3 regions of the Rhodomicrobium sp. genome follow, and region 3 is predicted to be linked to each of the others. Evidence: riboswitches for the same ligand, from Rfam matches in the RefSeq annotation. Region 3 holds a riboswitch; each other region holds the start of a gene.

What was found. Region 3 has a riboswitch for cobalamin ahead of QM659_RS15940 (ribonucleoside triphosphate reductase). Riboswitches for the same ligand answer to the same signal wherever they lie in the genome.
Region 1: linked by a shared signal. The riboswitch ahead of QM659_RS03490 (cysteine-rich small domain-containing protein) and the one ahead of QM659_RS15940 (ribonucleoside triphosphate reductase) in region 3 are both predicted to bind cobalamin.
Region 2: linked by a shared signal. The riboswitch ahead of QM659_RS12075 (DUF1636 family protein) and the one ahead of QM659_RS15940 (ribonucleoside triphosphate reductase) in region 3 are both predicted to bind cobalamin.

The regions. Positions count from the first base shown of each region.
Region 1 is NZ_JASGFR010000005.1:72,627-79,030, forward strand. Features, by position in the region: gene def (peptide deformylase) at 35-565, opposite strand; gene QM659_RS03485 (cobyric acid synthase) at 689-2,278, opposite strand; gene QM659_RS03490 (cysteine-rich small domain-containing protein) at 2,275-2,619, opposite strand; cobalamin riboswitch at 2,750-2,947, opposite strand; gene gluQRS (tRNA glutamyl-Q(34) synthetase GluQRS) at 3,041-3,913, shown strand; cobalamin riboswitch at 3,963-4,161, shown strand; gene QM659_RS03500 (FecCD family ABC transporter permease) at 4,188-5,297, shown strand; gene QM659_RS03505 (ABC transporter ATP-binding protein) at 5,294-6,073, shown strand; gene QM659_RS03510 (ABC transporter substrate-binding protein) at 6,070-6,404, shown strand, end outside.
Region 2 is NZ_JASGFR010000028.1:39,108-45,511, reverse strand. Features, by position in the region: gene cobN (cobaltochelatase subunit CobN) at 1-1,846, opposite strand, end outside; gene cobW (cobalamin biosynthesis protein CobW) at 1,850-2,881, opposite strand; gene QM659_RS12075 (DUF1636 family protein) at 2,881-3,288, opposite strand; cobalamin riboswitch at 3,414-3,606, opposite strand; gene QM659_RS12070 (cobyric acid synthase) at 3,701-5,215, shown strand; gene QM659_RS12065 (hypothetical protein) at 5,490-5,711, opposite strand; gene QM659_RS12060 (NAD-dependent succinate-semialdehyde dehydrogenase) at 5,922-6,404, shown strand, end outside.
Region 3 is NZ_JASGFR010000056.1:4,117-10,520, forward strand. Features, by position in the region: gene prpC (2-methylcitrate synthase) at 1-187, opposite strand, end outside; gene QM659_RS15930 (MmgE/PrpD family protein) at 198-1,751, opposite strand; gene QM659_RS15935 (acyl-CoA thioesterase) at 1,803-2,195, opposite strand; cobalamin riboswitch at 2,427-2,625, shown strand; gene QM659_RS15940 (ribonucleoside triphosphate reductase) at 2,723-4,780, shown strand; gene nrdD (anaerobic ribonucleoside-triphosphate reductase) at 4,807-5,010, shown strand; gene QM659_RS15950 (anaerobic ribonucleoside-triphosphate reductase activating protein) at 5,065-5,685, shown strand; gene QM659_RS15955 (hypothetical protein) at 5,857-6,051, opposite strand; gene QM659_RS15960 (short-chain fatty acyl-CoA regulator family protein) at 6,183-6,404, shown strand, end outside.

The sequences.
Region 1 (6,404 bases), on a different contig from region 3:
CGGGCTTGTCAGTATTTGCAAAACCCGGCGGCGCTTACAGAACCTCGGCCTTGGCGCGCTCGCGTTGCATCTTCTGGAACTTGCGGATGATAAGCGTCCGCTTCAGCCGCGACAGGTGATCGATGAACAGCCGTCCTTCCAGGTGGTCGATCTCGTGTTGCACGAGGGTTGCCTCAAGATCGGCGAAATCGCGTTCCTGCTGCTTGCCGTCGGCGTCGATGTAGCTCACGCGCACAAGCGCGGGACGTTCCACCTCCGCGTACATCTGCGGAATGGACAGACAGCCTTCCTCATGAACGCGCGGAGCGTCGCCGTGAGCGAGAATCTCGGGATTGATGAGAATGAGCGGATTCTTGCCCTTCTCGTCGCCCTTCTGCGCGTCCATCACGATAAGGCGGCGCAGCACGCCGACCTGCACCGCTGCCAGCCCGATGCCCGGCGCGGCGTACATGGTTTCAAGCATGTCGTGTGCGAGCGCTCGCAACTCGTCGTCGACCGTTTCGACGGGTTTCGATTTTTCGCGCAGGATCGCGTCCGGGATCGTGACAATGGATCGTATAGCCATGCTCAGCAGATAAGCGAGGCGCGCGGCGCGGTCAACGGCTTCGTTTGCGGCGGAAATCAGGTTTTGTGGGTGCGCTCAAGGCTTCGCGGCTCGCTCGCCGCCTTGTGAAGGCAACGGGCCGCTTCAAACCGCCAGCGCCAGCAGCGCGTCGAGATCGAGGTTCTTTTCGACGTGATCCGCCAGCGCTTCGAGAGCCGCTTCGGTGCGCGCGTCGAAATCCAGGCCGGATGCCGCCGCGCCGATGCTTTGGAGCCAATGCGCGCGAAACTCGTTCGAGCCGAACAGGCCGTGCACGTAGGCGCCCGCGATGAGACCGTTCGCCGATAGCGCGCCCTCGGGCCGGGTGCCTCCGCGCCCGTCGTCGAGCACGAGCCAGGGACGTTCGAGCCCCGCGCCGGTCGTGCGCCCCATATGCATCTCATAGCCGGTCACCCGGCAGCCCGTCGCGCGGTCCGTGGTGTCGATGTCGATCAGCCGCTTGTCGCCGCCGATTTCCGTCTCGATGTCAAGCAGGCCGAGGCCCGGCGTCTCGCCCGCCGGCCCCTCGATGCCTTGCGGATCGCGCACCACGCGGCCTAACATCTGGAAGCCCGCGCAAAGCCCGATCACGCGACCGCCGCGCCGCGCATGCGCGAGAATGTCGATGTCCCAGCCCTCGCGGCGCAGCACGTCGAGATCGGTGCGCGTCGCCTTCGAGCCGGGGAGTATGACAACATCGGTGTCGGCGGGGATCAGGTTGCCCGGCTGAATCCACTTGAGCGAAACGCCGGGTTCCGCCGCCAGCGGATCGAGGTCGTCGAAATTCGCCACGCGAGACAGGCGCGGCACCGCGACCTTGACGCCGCGACCCTCGCCCTCGGCCGGACGCTCCAGAGCGAGCGAGTCTTCTGCGGGAAGCCGCTCCGCACTGTCGAACCAGCGCAGCACGCCGAGGAAGGGCCACCCCGTGGCTTCGGTGATGGTTTTCACGCCCGGCTCGAACAGCGAGAAATCGCCGCGAAACTTGTTGACGATGTAGCCTTTCACCCGCGCGCGGTCGGCCTCGGACAGAAGCAGATGGCTGCCGACGATGGCCGCCATCGTGCCGCCCCGGTCGATGTCCGACAGGATCACCACCGGCAGGCCGCCCGCTTCGGCGAGGTGCATGTTCGTGATGTCTGAATTGCGAAGATAGACTTCCGCGCCGCTGCCCGCGCCCTCCACGATGACGAGATCGGCCTCGGCGCGGAGCCGGTCGAGACTGTCGATCACGGCGGGCATCATCTTCTGGCGCATGTGATGATAGATCCGCGCCGGGCAATTGCCGAGCACGCGCCCGCGCAGCACCACCTGCGAGCCGATATCCGTCTGCGGCTTCAAGAGCACGGGGTTCATGTGGATCGACGGGGCGGCCTTCGCTGCGCGCGCCTGCATCGCCTGCGCACGGCCGATCTCGCCATAGACGATCTCGCCATCCGGGCCGGGCGGCAGGTCGCTGTCAGCCGCCACGGCGGCGTTGTTCGACATGTTCTGCGCCTTGAACGGACGCACCACGAGGCCGCGCCGCGCATACGCCCGGCACAGCCCCGCGACAACCATGCTCTTGCCGACGTCCGACGCCGTGCCCTGGATCATGATCGAGCGGGCGCGGCGCGGCAGCCCCTCGGGCGCGGGCTGATAGGCGATGCGGGCGATGAGTTCGGCGGCCTGTGCGGGGATCGTGTCGGCGGTCATTCGTCTGTTTCGTTTTCTACCGGCGGCGCTTTCAGCCGGAATTCGCGCGTCTGATCGTGCCCGTCCCAGATCTCCGGTTTCTTCAGCCACTTCTGGATGAAGTTCCAGCTTCCGCGATAGCCATTATGCGGCAGGGTGCAATTCGAGCAATCCTTTCGCCGCATTCCGGTCGCGTCGGTATAGACGATGTACGGGCCAGGGCATTCATAGGCGATAAGCGGGCAATAGCAAAACAGGCAATTGAATTTGCCGCGAACGCCTTTGTGACACGGCAGGAACGGGCACGCCTCGTTGGTGAAGCCCTTGAAGCCTTCGTTTGTCGTAGTGTCTTTCGGTTCCATGCCATGGCCTTTCGGGTGTCACAGGAGCGGCTGCGGGCGATGACAGACGAGCCGCCGGCGACGAACCGCGGGCTTGCGCTTGGCATGGCACCGTGCGGCCCTCCGCCGAACGAGAAGCGTATGCGCGCCTTTGACAACGCGCCGCTTCGGCCGGTCTCCTGGCTTGCGGATATCGCCCCGATCGCCTTCCCGAACCGCTACCGGTCCAGTGGCTCCCGATCGGAGCATCCGCCTACAGTTGCGGGGGCAGCCGCGGCATGAGCGAATTCGCCGACCGCGTTCCCGTTTCACCCGATCTTGATCGGGCACCGAAGCTTTCCTTAAAATAGGTCGAAGGCGCGCGCGGGCAAGCCCGACGAACGGCGCGGCTGGGACGCTCCACAGGCTTGCGCAGCGGCGCGGCGTGAAAGAAAAAAACCGCATGACCCATATCGGCCGCTTCGCGCCCTCGCCCACGGGGCCCTTGCATTTCGGCTCGCTCGTCGCCGCCGTCGCAAGCTATTGCGATGCGCGCGCCGTTGGCGGTCGATGGCTCGTGCGCATGGAAGACATCGACCCGCCGCGCGAGATGCCGGGGGCGGCGGCGCGCATCCTTAAGCAGCTTGAGGCCTACGGGTTCGAGTGGGACGGTGACGTGCTGTTTCAGTCGACGCGCCTCGATGCCTACGCGCACGCGCTCGAAGCGCTCAGGCGCGCGGGACACGTCTTCTGGTGCCGCTGCTCGCGGGCCGATCTCGCGCGGATCGGCGGCGCGGTCTATCCCGGCACATGCCACGCCTTCACGGCGCCGCGCGACGATGCCGCCGTGCGCCTCCGCGTTCCCGCTGGCGTCGTGGACTTCGCCGATCGCGTGTTCGGCCCTCAGCGCGAGGATGTCGCTGCGACCGTGGGCGATTTCGTCGTGCAGCGCCGGGACGGGCTGTTCGCCTATCAACTCGCCGTGGTCGTCGACGATGCCTCTCAGGGTGTGACCGATGTCGTGCGCGGCGCCGATCTCCTCGACAACACCGCGCGGCAGATCGTGCTGCAACGGCTGCTTGGCCTGCCAGAGCCGCGATACATTCATCTGCCGCTCGCGCTCAACGCCGATGGCAGCAAGCTCTCGAAGCAGACTTTCGCGAAGGAACTGCCGACTCCCGCCGATAGCCGCTTGCTGTGGCGGGCACTCGCCTTTCTCGGACAGGACGTGCCGCCGGAGATGCCGCCCGTGCCCTGCGCGGAAATCCTCCGCCATGGGGTCCAGCATTGGAGCCCCGCCGCCGTGCCGCGCACAAGCCATATGCGGCTCGCCTGATCGCACGCGACGCGAAGCCCGTCGCATTGCCGCCGCTTTGCCTTTATGATAGGCCGCATCAAGCGCCGGTGCCCGCGCAAGCGGGTGAAACGGGAACGCGGTGAGGGACGCTCGATCCCGATTCCGCGGCTGCCCCCGCAACTGTAAGCGGCGAGCCGTCATCGAAGCCACTGAACGCGTGCGTTCGGGAAGGCGATGGCGGCCACGACCCGCGAGCCAGGAGACCGGCCGGCGCTGTAACTGTTGTCTCGAAGCGTGCAAGCGGCCTCGTCGCATGAAACGCTCTGGACACGCAACGTGCGACGGCGGGTCGGCGGAGGATGTCATTTTACAGGTTCCCCATACGGATTCGGCCGTAAAGTCGGCCGTGCTCGCGCCGCGCCGCAAGTGGCCGGTGACGACGCTGGCGCTATTCGCGGTGGCGGCGCTGCTGGCCGTGCTGTCGCTCGGCGCGGGGCCGGTCGCGCTTTCGCCCGATACGGTTACGGCGGCGCTGTTCGGCGCAGGGACCGAGCCGCAACGCATCATCGTGCAGGAAATCCGCCTGCCGCGCGCGGTGCTGGCGCTCGCCATCGGCGCGATCCTCGGGCTTTCCGGCGCGGCGCTGCAAGGGCTGTTGCGCAACCCGCTGGCCTCGCCCGCGCTGTTCGGCGCGCCGCAGGCGGCGGCCTTCGGCGCGGTCGTCGTGATTGCAACGGGGCTCGCCGATGCGCTGTCTTTCGCCCTGCCGGTGGCGGCGATCGCGGCGGCGTTCGCGTCGGTTTTCGTGCTGCTCGCAGTGGCGGGCCGCAACGCAAACCTTCTGATCCTCATCCTCGCGGGCCTCGCGCTTTCGGCTCTCGCGGGCGCGGGAACCGCGCTCGCGGTGAACCTCGCGCCGAACCCTTACGCCGCGCTTGAAATCACCTTCTGGCTGCTTGGTTCGCTCGAAGACCGGAGTTTCCAGCATGTGGCGCTGGCGCTTCCCTTCATCCTGGCGGGCGCTGCGATCCTGCTTGCCAACAGGAACGCGCTTCGGACGCTGAGCCTCGGCGAAGAGGCGGCGCAAAGCCTCGGCGTGGATGTGGCGCGGCTCCGGCTCGCGGTGATCGCGGGCGTGGCGCTCGGTGTCGGCGGCGCGGTGGCGGTTTCGGGAACCATCGGCTTCATCGGTCTCGTCGCGCCGCATCTCGCGCGCCCGCTCGTCGGCCACGACCCCGCGCGGCTGCTCCTGCCAAGCGCGGCCATCGGCGCGGCGTTGCTTCTTGCCGCCGACATCGCCGTGCGCCTTATTCCGTCGACGACCGACATAAAAGTCGGCGTGCTGACGGCGATCATCGGCGTTCCCTTCTTTCTCTATCTGATCGTGCGCGACCGCCGCGCGCTGACGGGTGGCCTCTCATGAGCGCGGCTTATCTCTTGGCGCGCGGTCTCGGTGTCCGGCTCGGCGCGCGCGACCTCATCGCGGATGTGTCGTTCGACCTGCCGCGCGGCTGCCTCGCCGCCGTGATCGGTCCGAACGGCGCGGGCAAGACGACGCTGCTCCGCGCGCTTGCCGGGCTCGTGCCGTCGCGCGGGGAAATCCGGGCGGGCGGCGGCGACGCGGCGGCGCTGCCGATCCGCGAGCGCGCCCTTCGCTTCGCGTATCTGCCGCAAGGCCACGCGGTGCATTGGCCGCTGCCGGTGCGCGATGTGGTGGCGCTCGGCCGCTATCCGCATGGCGCCACCGATCCCGCGAATCTCCCGGCCCGCGACGCCGAAGCCGTCGCCCGCGCCATCGCCGCCGTCGATCTCGCCGCGCTCGCCGACCGCCCTGTCACCGAGTTGTCCGGCGGCGAGAAGGCCCGCGTGGCGCTCGCCCGCGTGCTGGCGGTCGAAGCGCCGGTCGTGCTGGCGGACGAGCCCATCGCGTCCCTCGACCCGCGCTATCAGCTCGACGTGATGGCGCTGCTTCGGGACACGGCGCTCGGCGGTGCGCTCGTGCTGGTGGTGACGCACGATCTCGGCCTTGCCGCACGATTTGCGGATCGCGTGCTGGTCATGAAAGACGGACGGCTGATCGAATCCGGGGCGCCCGCCGTCGCGTTGTCGCCCGAGATGCTGGCGCGCGCGTTTCATATCGGTGCCTTCCGGGCGGAGCATGACGGCGCGCCCGTGCTCGTTCCGTGGGTCGCGCCGTGACCCGCTTCGTCGCCGCCTGCATGATGCTGTTTGCCTCGCTCACCGCCGCCGCCGCCGATTCACCGCGCCGCATCGTGTCCATCAATCTCTGTACCGACCAGCTTCTTCTCACGCTCGCGGACAGCGATCAGATCGCCGGACTGAGCCCCTATTCGCGCGACGCCTCGCAAAGCTGGCTGGCGAAGGAAGCGCGCGCTTTCCCGAAATTGTCCGGCACGGCGGAGGATGCCCTTATCGCAGAACCGGACCTCGTGCTCGCCGGGCGCTTCACGCGGCTTGCCACGCGTCAGATCTTGAAAGCGAAGGGTGTGCCGGTCGCGGAGTTCGATGT
Region 2 (6,404 bases), on a different contig from region 3:
CCGCGTTGGAATATTCGTCGAGGAGACGCTCAAGCGTGCGGAACTCGGGCGGCAGTGCGGCGATGCGCTGCGGCGGCGTCATGTGCCCGATGGTCACCGCGCCGAGGCGGCGCTTCGCGGTCGCGGCCTCGCCCGGGTCGTTGACGATGAAGGGATAAGCCACCGGCAGGGCTCCGGTCAGCGCCTCCGGCCAGCATGCGCCCGACAAGGCGACCGACTTTCCCGGCAACCATTCGAGCGTGCCATGCGCGCCGATATGCACGAGCGCATCGATCTTCGCGGCATGGCGCAGCCAGAGATAGAATGCAACGAAGGCGTGGCGCGGCGGACGGCGCGGGTCGTGATACTCGGCGACGCGGTCGCGCGCACTGCCGCGCTCGGGCTGGGCCGCAACGATGACATTGCCGAAGCGTGCCGCGCGGAAGCGGAACGCCCCATCGCGGCAGGCGGGGTCTGCATCCGGCTCGCCCCATGCGGCGAACAAGGCCGCGCGCAGCGCCGGATCGAGCGTTTCGAGAGCGGCGCGATAGTCGGCGAACGGCCACGCCATCCGCTCTTCGAGAAGCGCTTCGATCAACGCGCCATTGTCGGCCGGCAATTGTTCTAAGCTGTAGCCCTCGGCGCAGAGCAGACGCAGAATTTCGACCGCACTTTCCGGGGCGTCGAGACCCACCGCATGGGCGATCTGATCGTCGCGGCCGGGATAGGAGGAGAGCACGAGCGCGAGCTTGCGCTCGGCGGGCGCGGTACGCCGCAGCCTTGCAAGCGCGCGCGCCTTTTCCGCGACCGCTTCGACGCGTTCGGCATCAGGCGCATGAACGACGCGGGCAAAGCCAAGCTCCGGGTCCGACGCCTCCGGCTCCTTGAAGGAGATCGCGCCCGCGAAGATGCGCCCGTCGATTTCCGGCAGCACGACGTGGATCGCGAGGTCGGCGGGCGACAGGCCGCGATCCGACTCCGCCCAAGCCTCGCGCGAAGACCCCGCCAGCGCGATCTGCAACACGGGTGCATCCGAAGCGTCGAACGCTCCGTTTTCCGCATCGCGCGCTGAAAACGCCGTCGCATTCACGATCACGTCCGGCACGATCCGGCGGAGCGCGTCGGCGAGCCAGGCGCGCGTCCTCTCGTCTTTGAGGCTCGCGACGAAGACGGCGGCTGGATCGAAGCCGCGCGTAGAAAGAGCATCGAGCAGCGCTTCAATGGGCGCGGTGTCGGCGGCGGCGAGTGCCGCGCGGTAAAAGACGATGAGCGCGCGCGGCGCATCGCCTTCGCGTGGCGGCGCGAGGGGGCAGATCGCGGGATCGCCCGCAAGGAAGCCGTGGCGCGGAAGCGGGTGCGCATCATCCGTCGTTTCCGTATCGAACCCGGCCGCGCGCGCAAGTTCAGCGAGGGCGGCCTGCGCTGCCTGCGCGCCGCCCTGATCGCACAGCGCCTGCAAACGCCGCAGCATGGCGACCGGCACCGTCGATGCCTCGTCGAGACGCGGATCGACGCGCCCGTCGCCCGAAACGAACGCCAGCGCGGTGCCCTTCGCTTCCGCCAGCGCGCGAAGCTGCTCGACACCGTAACGCCAATAGTCGATGCCGCCGAGCAAGCGGACAAGAACGGCCCGCGCGCCCGTGAGCGTCTTCTCGATGTAAAGATCGACCGAAAGCGGATGCCTCAGCCGCGCGAGGTTGGCGAGGCGCAGCGTCGGGAGATCCGCGCCCGCACGCCAGCCCGCCGCGAAGGCTGCGAGGTCGCTGTCCGCGAAGGAAAGCACCGCCAGGTCGGCGGGCGTCTGGCCGAGGTCTTCCGCCACCGCCGCCTCTTCGAGGCCGTGCCGTTCACGGAAAAGAATGTGCATGCGTCAGGCCCCGAGCGCCGCCGCAACCGCCTGCCCGTCGAAGCCCTTTTCGCCGATGACGACGAGCCGCGAGACGCGCTCCTCACTCGCGCGCCATGGCCGGTCGAACTGCGCGCGAACGCGGGTTCCGACGCCTTGCACGAGAAGCCGCATCGGCTTGCCCGCGATGGCGATATAGCCTTTTACGCGAAGGATGTTGTACGCACGGGCCGCTGCCTCGACCTTCGCCACGATGTCGGCCTGCGATGTCTGCTCCGGCAGCGTGACCGCGACCGTTTCGAAATCGTCATGGTCGTGCGGCTCGCCATGATCGTGATGCGTCGGGCGCGCGTCGAGGTCGTCTTCCGCAGCCGCGCCAAGCCCCAGCACGACGCGCGGATCGACGCGCCCCTCGGTTGCCCCGATCACGGGGATGGGGCGCGGCGATTCCGCCAGCACCGCTTCGCGCGCCACGGCAAGCCGCGCCTCGTCGACGAGATCGGCCTTGTTCAGGATCACGAGATCGGCGCAGGCCACCTGATCCTCGAACACTTCGCCGAGCGGCGTGTCGTGGTCGATGCTGGTGTCGCCCGCGCGCTGTCTCGCCACAAGCTCAGGGTCCGGCGCGAAACGGCCATCCGCCACGGCCTCGGCGTCCGCGACCGCGATCACGCCGTCGACGGTGATGCGCGTCTTCAGGTCGGGCCAGTCGAACGCCTTCAGCAGCGGCTTCGGCAGCGCGAGGCCGGATGTTTCTATGAGAATGTGTTCGGGCGGCTCCTTGCGGTTCAGGAGCGCCGTCATCGTCGGCACGAATTCGTCCGCGACGGTGCAGCAAAGGCAGCCGTTCGTCAGTTCGACGATAGCGTCTTCGGGGCATGCGGGATCGGCGCAGCCCTTCAGGATCTCGCCATCGATGCCGACATCGCCGAATTCATTGACGAGGACCGCGAGGCGGCGGCCGTTCGCGGTTTCGATCAGATGACGGACAAGGCTCGTCTTGCCCGCGCCCAGGAAGCCGGTGATGATGGTGACGGGGACTTTCGCGAGAGACATCAGAGGCTCCTTTCAGGAAGCGGCGGCACGCGCGCGATGAGCGCGCGGCGGAAGCAGGCGGGGCGCTCGTTCCACGGCACGAGGCCGTCTTCGGTTTCGGCGTTTGCTGCACAGCCGCGATAAATGCTCGGCGCGTCCTCGATCGTCAGTTCGCCGAACATGTAGGTCCAGCGATCCGGCCCGGCGATGGCGACGGTGAGGCCGCGATTGCAGTTCGACAGGCATTGCGCCGGTTCTATATGGAAGCGCGTGTCAGCGCTGGCTTCGCGCTCGGCGGCGAGCGCTTCGTAGAGCGCGCGGCCTGCGGGAGGCGCGGCCTTGTCGGCGGGGTCGCGTCCACAAAGCACGCACACGAAGACGGTGGCGCGGGGCGCTGGCGGGGCTTTACAGGTCGAGGGCGGCTCCATGCTTCATTCCGGGGAGCGGACGGCGAGCCGTCCGGCGCGTGCGGCGGGCGGACCTGCACTCCTCCCGTCGGACCTTGCGCTCCGGGACACCCCGCCCGGAACGGCGCTTCAAGGGAACGCGGCAACGCGATCCGGCAGGCGACGGCAGGTCTCCTGGCTCGCGGGTCACGGCCCGTGCCGCCTTCCCGGAACAGGTTCCAGTGGCAATTGGCGCAGGCTCGCCGCTCACAGTTGCGGGGGCAGCTCCGGCTTCGCACGATGTGGTGCGCCCGGTATTCCCTTTTCGTCCCCGAAGGGACCGTCGGCTGTCTCGATTTGTGATACGCCCGTGACGCGAAGTCAATCGGCGGGCGCTTTATCCGGCGCCGGGGCGGTGTAGAGATTTCGCGCTGAAGAAGGATCGACACCGGGCATGACACGTATTCGCGACGACGAGAGACGGCTGGGCGACAGGACGGCCCGCGCACTGATGTTTCAGGGAACCGGCTCGGATGTCGGCAAGTCGCTGATCGTGGCGGGGTTGTGCCGTCTGTTCGCGGATCGGGGGCTTTCCGTGCGTCCGTTCAAGCCACAGAACATGTCGACCAATGCGGGCGTCACGGCCGATGGCGGCGAGATCGGCCGCGCGCAGATGCTTCAGGCCCGCGCCGCGCGCGTGCCGCCCAGCGTTCACATGAATCCAGTGCTCCTGAAGCCGCAGAGCGAGACCGGCGCGCAGATCGTCGTGCAAGGGCATGTGTGGGGCAAGGCCGAGGCACGCGATTATCAGTCGCGGAAGGCAGCGCTGATGCCCGCCGTGCTTGAAAGCTTCGCGCGGCTGAAAGGCGAATGCGACCTCGTGCTGGTGGAGGGCGCTGGCTCGCCATCCGAGGTGAACCTTCGCGCGAACGACATCGCGAATATGGGTTTCGCGCGGGCGGCGGACGTGCCCGTGGTGCTCGTCGGCGACATCGACCGGGGCGGGGTGATCGCGAGCCTCGTCGGCACGAGCGCGGTGCTCGACGCCGAAGATGCCGCCATGATCCGTGGCTTCATCGTCAACAAGATGCGCGGCGATGCGGGGCTCTTCGCGGAGGGCATGCGGTTCATCGCGGAACGAACCGGCTGGGCGTCGCTCGGCCTCGTCCCGTGGTTTGCGGACGCGCATGCCCTGCCGCCTGAAGACGGCTTCAGCCGCGACTGGGTGCGCGAAGGCGCGAAGACCGGCCAGCGCGTGAGGGTCGCGGTGCCGGTGCTTCCGCACATCGCAAATTTTGACGATCTCGATCCGCTGCGGCTTGAGCCGGACGTCGATCTCGTGACGCTGGCCCATGGCGAACCGCTTCCCGCCGACGCGGATCTTGTCATCCTGCCGGGCTCGAAGGCCACCATTGCGGATCTCTCCGCGCTGCGTGCGCTCGGCTGGGAAGCGGACATCCTCGCCCATGTCCGGCGCGGCGGGCGCGTGCTCGGCCTTTGCGGCGGCTATCAAATGCTTGGGCGCTGGGTGGCCGATCCGGCGGGCATCGAGGGACGGCCGGGCGGGGTGCCGGGGCTCGGCCTGCTCGATGTCGAGACGGAGCTTTCGGGCGACAAGCGGCTTGCGGCGGTAACGGGCCGGACAGCGGCCGACGGCGTGCCGTTCTCGGGTTACGAGATCCACATCGGCCGCACCTTCGGATCGGACACCGCGCGCCCGCTTGTTCTTGTCCACGAGGACGGATCGTGCAGGCCCGATGGAGCGGTGTCGGCGGACGGGTGCGTGATGGGCACCTATGTCCACGGCCTGTTCGCGGACGACCGTCAGCGCGCCGCGTGGCTGGCGCGGCTCGGTGGCAAGCCTGCGGCGCTTTCCTACGAAACCGCCATAGACGACACGCTCGACCGCCTTGCCGCACACCTTGCCCGCCACATAGACATCGAGGCAATGCTGGGCCTCACCCGCTGAGGCATGGTCGCCGAACGATGCCTTTACGCCTCCAACGCGGAGGTCGCCGCCTCAGCGGGCGCCATCGGACGGCTCAGGCGCGGTTCGCGCAACGCACCGCAATGGGCCTGTGCCAATGCGCCTTTATCTGACGCAGAAAAGCAGACCGGCACAGGAAACATACCGCGTCATGCCACACGCGATTTGCGGCATGACGCTTGAAGGGATAGCTCAAAGGCCCGGTTTCAAGTCTTCTTTCCGCCGCCGATCAACACGCGGCGGTTGTTCGCGTCTGTCAGGAATGTTGCGGCTCGATCTCGGCAAGAGCCGCTTCGATCAGTTCGCGCGCGCGGTCGAGATCGGCATGACCGGCGATCAGGCTGAGTTCCTTCAGCATGTCGGCGAGATATTCACGGCTATCTTGTTGAGAAAGAAATGCGAAATCCGCGCTCTCGGCGGGCTGCGCTTGAGAATTGGGAGTGCTTTCTGACAGGACCGGTGATAAGACGCTCGTCATTGGGGGCTCCGTCGTTCCTGCCTGCGACTTGTCTCGCAGGGCTCTTCGCTCACATTAATATTCGGTTGCAGGGAATATCAAATGCATCCTGTGATTGAGCGCTGATTCGTTAAGAGTTTGTGGCTTTTTGGGAACAGGTGCCATAATCCGGTGGCGCTTGTAGTATTTACAGCGGCGCGGCATTATGTCTGACCCGCTGAAAGAGGAGTCATGGACCAGATTTTCAAGACACTGCTCCGTGATCGCTGTCTGATTGGAGGCGAATGGCGGGGCGAACCGGCACTCCCTGTCGTCAATCCCGCAACCGGCGCGTTCCTCGCGCGCGTGCCGAACTTCGGGCGCGTAGAAACCCGCGAGGCCATCGAGGCCGCGCACAAGGCTTTTCCGGCCTGGAGCGGGCTGCTTGCCAAGGAGCGCGCGGCGATCCTCAAACGCTGGCACAACCTTCAATTGGCCCACGCGGAATCGCTGGCGCGCCTCATGACCGTGGAGATGGGAAAACCGCTGCCGGAATCGCGTGGCGAAGTCGCTTATGGCGCGGCTTTCGTCGAATTTTTCGCGGAAGAGGCCAAGCGCATTCATGGCGAGATCGTTCCGACGCCGCGCAAGGGCGGCCGCGTCATCGTCATGAAACAACCTGTTGGCGTCGTCGGCGCGATCACGCCCTGGAATTTCCCCTTCGCAATGATCACG
Region 3 (6,404 bases):
TGAGGAGATGCGCGATCTCCTCGAATTCGCAGGTCTCGGCCACGTCGAGAATGTCGTAGCCGCGGTAATGGAGGTCGTTACCGGTGCGGCCCACGGTGCAAAGCGCCGTGTTGCCCGCGATGATGCCGGAAAGCGCGACCGACTTCTTCGGCTTCGGCCCGGCGGCCTTCGTTGCGTCCTGTAGCATGCTGTCCTCCCTAAGCGCCGACAACGGCTGAACGGCCCGTCTCGCGCGATGTGCCGTTCCATTCGAAAAGGCCGGTCGCCCGCTCCGCGCCAAGCGCGACGGGATCGACGGTGAAATTCAGTCCCAGAAGCTCTTCGCCGCGCAGCCGTTCGAGCCGGTCCACGGTTTCGAGAAAGCGCTGTTGCTCGGCGGGTGAGACGATGCCTTCCGAAAGCGTGAGAAACTTCTCGATGTATTGCGGGCGGGCGAAGGGGCGCGCGCCGAGCGGGTTGGCGTCGGCGATGGCAAGCTCGTCCTCGATCACGCGACCGTCACGCAGGGTGACGACGACGCGGCCGCCGAACGCCTTTTCCTTCGGGTCGCGGCTATGATAGCGGCGCGTCCACTCCGCATCTTCGACGGTCGAAATCTTGTGCCACAAGGCAACGGTTTCGGGCCGCTTCGCGCGCTCCGGCGCATAGGAATGCACGTGGTGCCAGCCGCCGTCTTCCAGCGCGACCGCGAAGATGTACATGATGGAATGGTCGAGCGTTTCGCGGCTCGCATTCGGGTCCATCTTCTGCGGGTCGTTCGCACCCGTGCCGATCACGTAATGGGTGTGATGGCTCGTGTGGATCACGATGTTTTCGATGGTCGCGAGATTGCCGATCTTCTCGCGCATCCGCCGCGCGAGGTCGATGAGCGCCTGGCTCTGATATTCCGCCGAATATTCCTTGGTGTAGGTGTCGAGGATGGCGCGCTTCGGCTCGCCTTTCTCAGGCAACGGCACGGAGTATTCCACCTTGGGGCCGGAAAGCAGCCATGCGATGAAACCGTCCTCGCCTTCCCATGCGGGCGACGGCGCGCCTTCGCCGCGCATGGCTCGATCCACCGCCTCGACCGCCATCTTGCCGGCGAAAGCGGGCGCGTAAGCCTTCCAGCTCGAAATCTCGCCCTTGCGCGACTGGCGCGTCGTCGTCGTCACATGCAGTGCCTGCTGCACAGCCTGCCAGATCGTCTCCACCGGAAGCCCCAGCGCCGCGCCGATGCCTGCCGCAGCCGAGGGTCCGAGATGGGCGATATGGTCGATCTTGTGCTCATGCAGGCAAATGCCTTTTACGAGATTGACCTGAATTTCGTAGCCCGCCGCGAGGCCGCGCACGAGCGCTTCGCCGGAAAGCCCGCAATGCTGGGCGACGGCAAGGATCGGCGGGATATTGTCGCCGGGATGCGAATAGTCGGCGGCGAGGAACGTATCGTGGAAGTCGAGTTCACGCACGGCGACGCCGTTGGCCCACGCGGCCCATTCCGGCGAGAAGCGGCGATGCGAGGCGATGCCGAACACGGCCGCGCCGGGCTTGAAGGGATGCGAGAGCGCCTGATTGCGGGCGTTAGCCACCGGGCGGCGTGCGAGCGAAGCGGCGGCAACGGCGGCGTTGTCGATGATGCGGTTGCCGATCATCTCGACCACGGCAGGGTCGACCGCGACCGGGTCGGCGGCGACTTCGGCGATCTTCCAGGCGAGTTGTTCGGCGCGGGGCAAAGGCTCGGCGGATTTGTATGTGCGAACGGTATGCGACTTCACGGGGCAGGTTCCTCTCTTGGGCAGCGGCGGCTAGGAAATTGTATTTTGAAATCAGGGGCGAAACGCTGTGGGGCGGCCTGCTTCGTCGACGGCGACCATCTCGAACGAGCCGCGCACGGCGAGGCGACGCTCGCCCGAAAGCAGCTTTTCGGCCATCATCGAGACTTCGACGGTCATGGATGCGCGGCCTACGCGCACGACGCGGGCGGACAGTTCGACGAGTTCGCCCACCTTGACGGGCACGTGGAATTCCACCTTGTCGGATGTCGCCATCACCACGGCGCGGCGCGCGCGCCGCGTGGCCGCGACGAAGGCGGCTTTGCCCATGAGGTTCAGCGCATTGCCGCCGAACAGCGTGCCGTAATGGTTCGCCTGTTCGGGGAAGACCATCTCCACAAAGGTGGTCGCCGCCTCGGAGGCGTCGTCGTCAATCAAGGTTTGCATTCGGGCGCCCGCTTTCATTTCGGGCTTCACAATATCCGCAAGAGAAAGAACGCGGTAAGGACTGAAAATGTGGATGTTTGCGAAGGGAGAGCCGCGAATCTGCGAAAGTTGCGAACGTCGTCTCCGGTTGCCTGCCGCAGGCCGGCAAGCTTTTTTTCCTTTCGTCCCCGCTGTTCACATCTTTCCGTGCGCACACCGAATCACTCATTGCGAGGTCGCGCGACTCAGCCCCCTAGATGTGGGGGTCACGGTCCCCCGATAGCGCAAGATTCGGGAGCCAAGAGGGAAGCCGGTGCAAGTCCGGCGCTGCCCCCGCAACTGTAAGCGGCGAGCCGCCGTCGATCGCGTCACTGGTGCGAAATCACCGGGAAGGCCAGACGGAAGCATTGACCCGCGAGCCAGGAGACCTGCCGCGACATCGGAATAACGTCCTCGGGCGGGGTGTCCGCAGGCCGTGCCGCGACCGGTGAAGCCGGTTTCGTTCGCGCGTCTGTCGGCCCCGCCCCCATGATCCAACGGGGGTTCACTTGTCTTCCAGTCCTGACTCCACGGCGGTAATTTCCGCCGCCCGCCTGCCGCTCAGCATCGTGAAGCGCTCGGGCGCGCTCGCGCCGTTCGACGCGGCGAAGATCCGCTCCGCGGTCGAGCGTGCGGGCCGCGCCACCGGCGATTTCGACGCCACCGAGGCGCATCTTCTCGCCATTCAGGCGGTGAAGGTGATCGCGCATCGCTTCGCGGACCGGTCGCCGCACATCGAGGAAATTCAGGACATCGTCGAACAGGTGCTCATCTCCGCGAACCACTTCGCGACGGCCCGCGCCTACATCGTCTATCGCGAGCAGCGCGCACGGCTTCGCGCCGACCGCCACGCCGCCATCGACGTCGAAAGCTCGATCAACGAATATCTGGAGCGCGCGGACTGGCGCGTGAACGCGAACGCCAATCAGGGCTATTCGCTCGGCGGCCTGATCCTGAACGTCTCCGGCAAGGTGGTGGCAAATTACTGGCTCAGCCACGTCTACCCGCCGGAAGTGGGCCGCGCGCATCGCGACGGCGACATCCACATCCACGATCTCGACATGCTGGCGGGCTATTGCGCGGGCTGGTCGCTGCGGACGCTGTTGCAGGAAGGGCTGAACGGCGTGCCGGGCAAGGTCGAGGCCGCGCCGCCGAAGCACCTGTCGAGTGCTGTCGGACAGATCGTGAACTTCCTTGGCACGCTTCAGAACGAATGGGCGGGCGCGCAGGCGTTCTCATCGTTCGACACCTACATGGCGCCTTTCATCCGCAAGGACAGATTGCCGTACGGCGAGGTACGCCAGTGCATTCAGGAACTGATCTATAACCTCAACGTGCCGTCACGCTGGGGCACGCAGACGCCTTTCACGAACCTGACCTTCGACTGGACCTGCCCGGAAGACCTCCGCGAGCAGGTTCCGATGATCGGCGGCAAGGAGGTGGACTTCACCTATGGCGATCTCCAGCCCGAAATGGACATGATCAACCGCGCTTACATGGAAGTCATGACTGCGGGCGACGCGAAAGGCCGGGTGTTCACCTTCCCGATCCCGACCTACAACATCACACCGGATTTCCCGTGGGAGAGCGAAAACGCGACGCGCCTGTTCGAGATGACCGCGAAATACGGCCTGCCCTATTTCCAGAATTTCGTGAACTCGGAACTGAAGCCGAACATGGTGCGGTCCATGTGCTGCCGCCTGCAGCTCGACCTGACGGAGCTTCTGAAGCGCGGCAACGGGTTGTTCGGCTCGGCGGAGCAGACGGGCTCGGTCGGCGTGGTCACCGTGAACTGCGCGCGGCTCGGCTTCCTCCACAAGGGCGACGAAGCGGCCTTGTTCGCGCGGCTCGACGAACTGCTCGACATCGGCCGCAACAGCCTGGAAATCAAGCGCAAGATCATCCAGCGTCACATGGATGCGGGGCTGTTCCCGTACACGAAGCGCTATCTCGGCACGCTGCGCAATCATTTCTCGACGCTCGGCGTGAACGGCCTCAACGAGATGATCCGCAATTTTACCGACGACGCCGAAGATATCTCGACGCCGTGGGGCCACGCCTTCGCGCTGCGTTTCCTCGATCACGTTCGGGCGAAGATGGTGGCGTTTCAGGAAGAAACCGGCCACCTCTATAACCTCGAAGCGACGCCCGCCGAGGGCACGACCTATCGCTTTGCGCGCGAGGACAAGAAGCGTTTCGCAGGTATCCTTCAGGCGGGCACGGACGAGACGCCGTATTACACCAACTCCAGCCAGTTGCCTGTCGGGTTCACCGACGATCCGTTCGACGCGTTGGCCCGGCAGGAGCCGCTTCAGCAGAAATACACGGGCGGCACCGTGCTGCATCTCTACATGGGCGAGCGCATCTCTTCGGTGGAAGCCTGCAAGAAGCTCGTGCGCCGCGCGCTCGAAAACTTCCGCATCCCTTACATCACCGTGACGCCGACATTCTCGATCTGCCCGACGCACGGCTACATCGCAGGCGAGCACAAGTTCTGCCCGATCTGCGACGAGGAGCGGCTTGCGGCGAAGCGCGCACGGCTCGGCGCGCGCAAGGCGGCGGCCTGATTTCCATCAAACGAGGGAGAAGAGACATGAACGCACATTGGACCCCCACCGCCGACGACGTGACCCTGACCGACGAGGAGCGCCAGCCCTGCGAAGTCTGGACGCGCGTGATGGGCTATCACCGGCCTGTCTCGTCGTTCAATCAGGGCAAGGTCGGCGAATTCAACGAGCGGCAGTATTTCCGCGAATGCAAGGCCGAGCGCGCCGACGCCGACAAGAGCGCGCAATGACCAAAGCGCTTTCAGGAAAGGTGTTTGCGGTTTTCCGCCCGGAAAGCGCGCAAGATGCAAGATAGTATCGAGATTGGCGGGCTTGCCCGCCTTTCCTCCGTGGATTGGCCGGGGCAGCTTGCGGCGACCGTCTTCTGTCAGGGCTGCCCCTGGGCCTGCCGCTACTGCCACAACGCCTCGCTGATGCGGGCGGGCAGTGGCGCGGGGCCGTCATGGGCCGAAGTGCGCGCGTTGCTCGAAACGCGGCGCGGACTGCTCGACGCCGTGGTGTTTTCCGGCGGCGAGCCGACCTTGCAGACACATCTGCCGGAGGCGATGGCGGAGGTGCGCGCCATGGGCTTCAAGGTCGGCCTTCATAGCGCGGGGCCTTATCCGGCGCGGCTCGCGGCCGTTTTGCCGCTTGTCGACTGGGTCGGCTTCGACGTGAAAGCGCCGTTTGCGGAGTATGAGCGTGTCACGGGCATTCCCGGCAGCGGCGAGCGCGCGGCGGAAAGCTTGCGGCTGCTGGTGGCGAGCGGCGCCGCGTTCGAGACGCGGACCACGGTTCACCCCGCGCTGCTTGATGAAGCGGCGGTCGCGCGGATCGCCGCCGAACTGGCCGCGCTCGGCATCGCGAACAACCGCATCCAGCCATTTCGGGCGCATGGATGTACAGACGCCGCGCTTGCTGCCTAGAGCCGGATCCGGTCAGGTTCACTCAACCTGATCGGTAAATCCGTCTCTACACGATAAAGAGAGCAAGCGCGGCGTCCATCGCGTGCCGACGGCCTTGCGCCGCCTGCCCGTGGCTCGACGGCACGCGATTAAGGGTGGGCGAGAAGCGAGCGCGCGCGGCGAAGGGCACCCCTATCGAAACAGGTCCGCCGCTTTTCCGATCCGGCGCGAACCGTCGCCGAACTCGCAGGAGCCGAACTCCGGCCAGTCGGGATCGCTGCCGCGAGGGCTGGCGGAAAGTGCGAAGCCTTCAGGCCGGTCCGGCCATCGCGGCGTCTCGCTCGTCGATACGGAGGGTGTATCCGATGCCTTGACGATGAGTCGCATTTGCGAAATTCCTTGCGGTCTGTGTTGGATCACACAATATTCGCCGAAAAAATTTCGAGGTAGGGCTGAATTTGCGGGGTTTTGCGAAAGATGCCCCCTCATTTTGCAAATATTGCGAATGGAATTGGAGCATGAAGAAGATCTTCGTCGGTGTGAAGCTGAAGCGGCTGCGAGAGGAACGCGGGCTGACCCAGATTGCCTTCGCGGAAGCGATTGGTCTGTCGCCGAGCTATCTGAACCAACTTGAGAAGAACCAGCGCCCGTTGACCGTGCCTGTTCTGCTTCGCATCAATGCGGCCTTTGGCATCGACATGCAGTTGCTGTCAGACGGAGACGAGGCGCGTCTCGTCTCC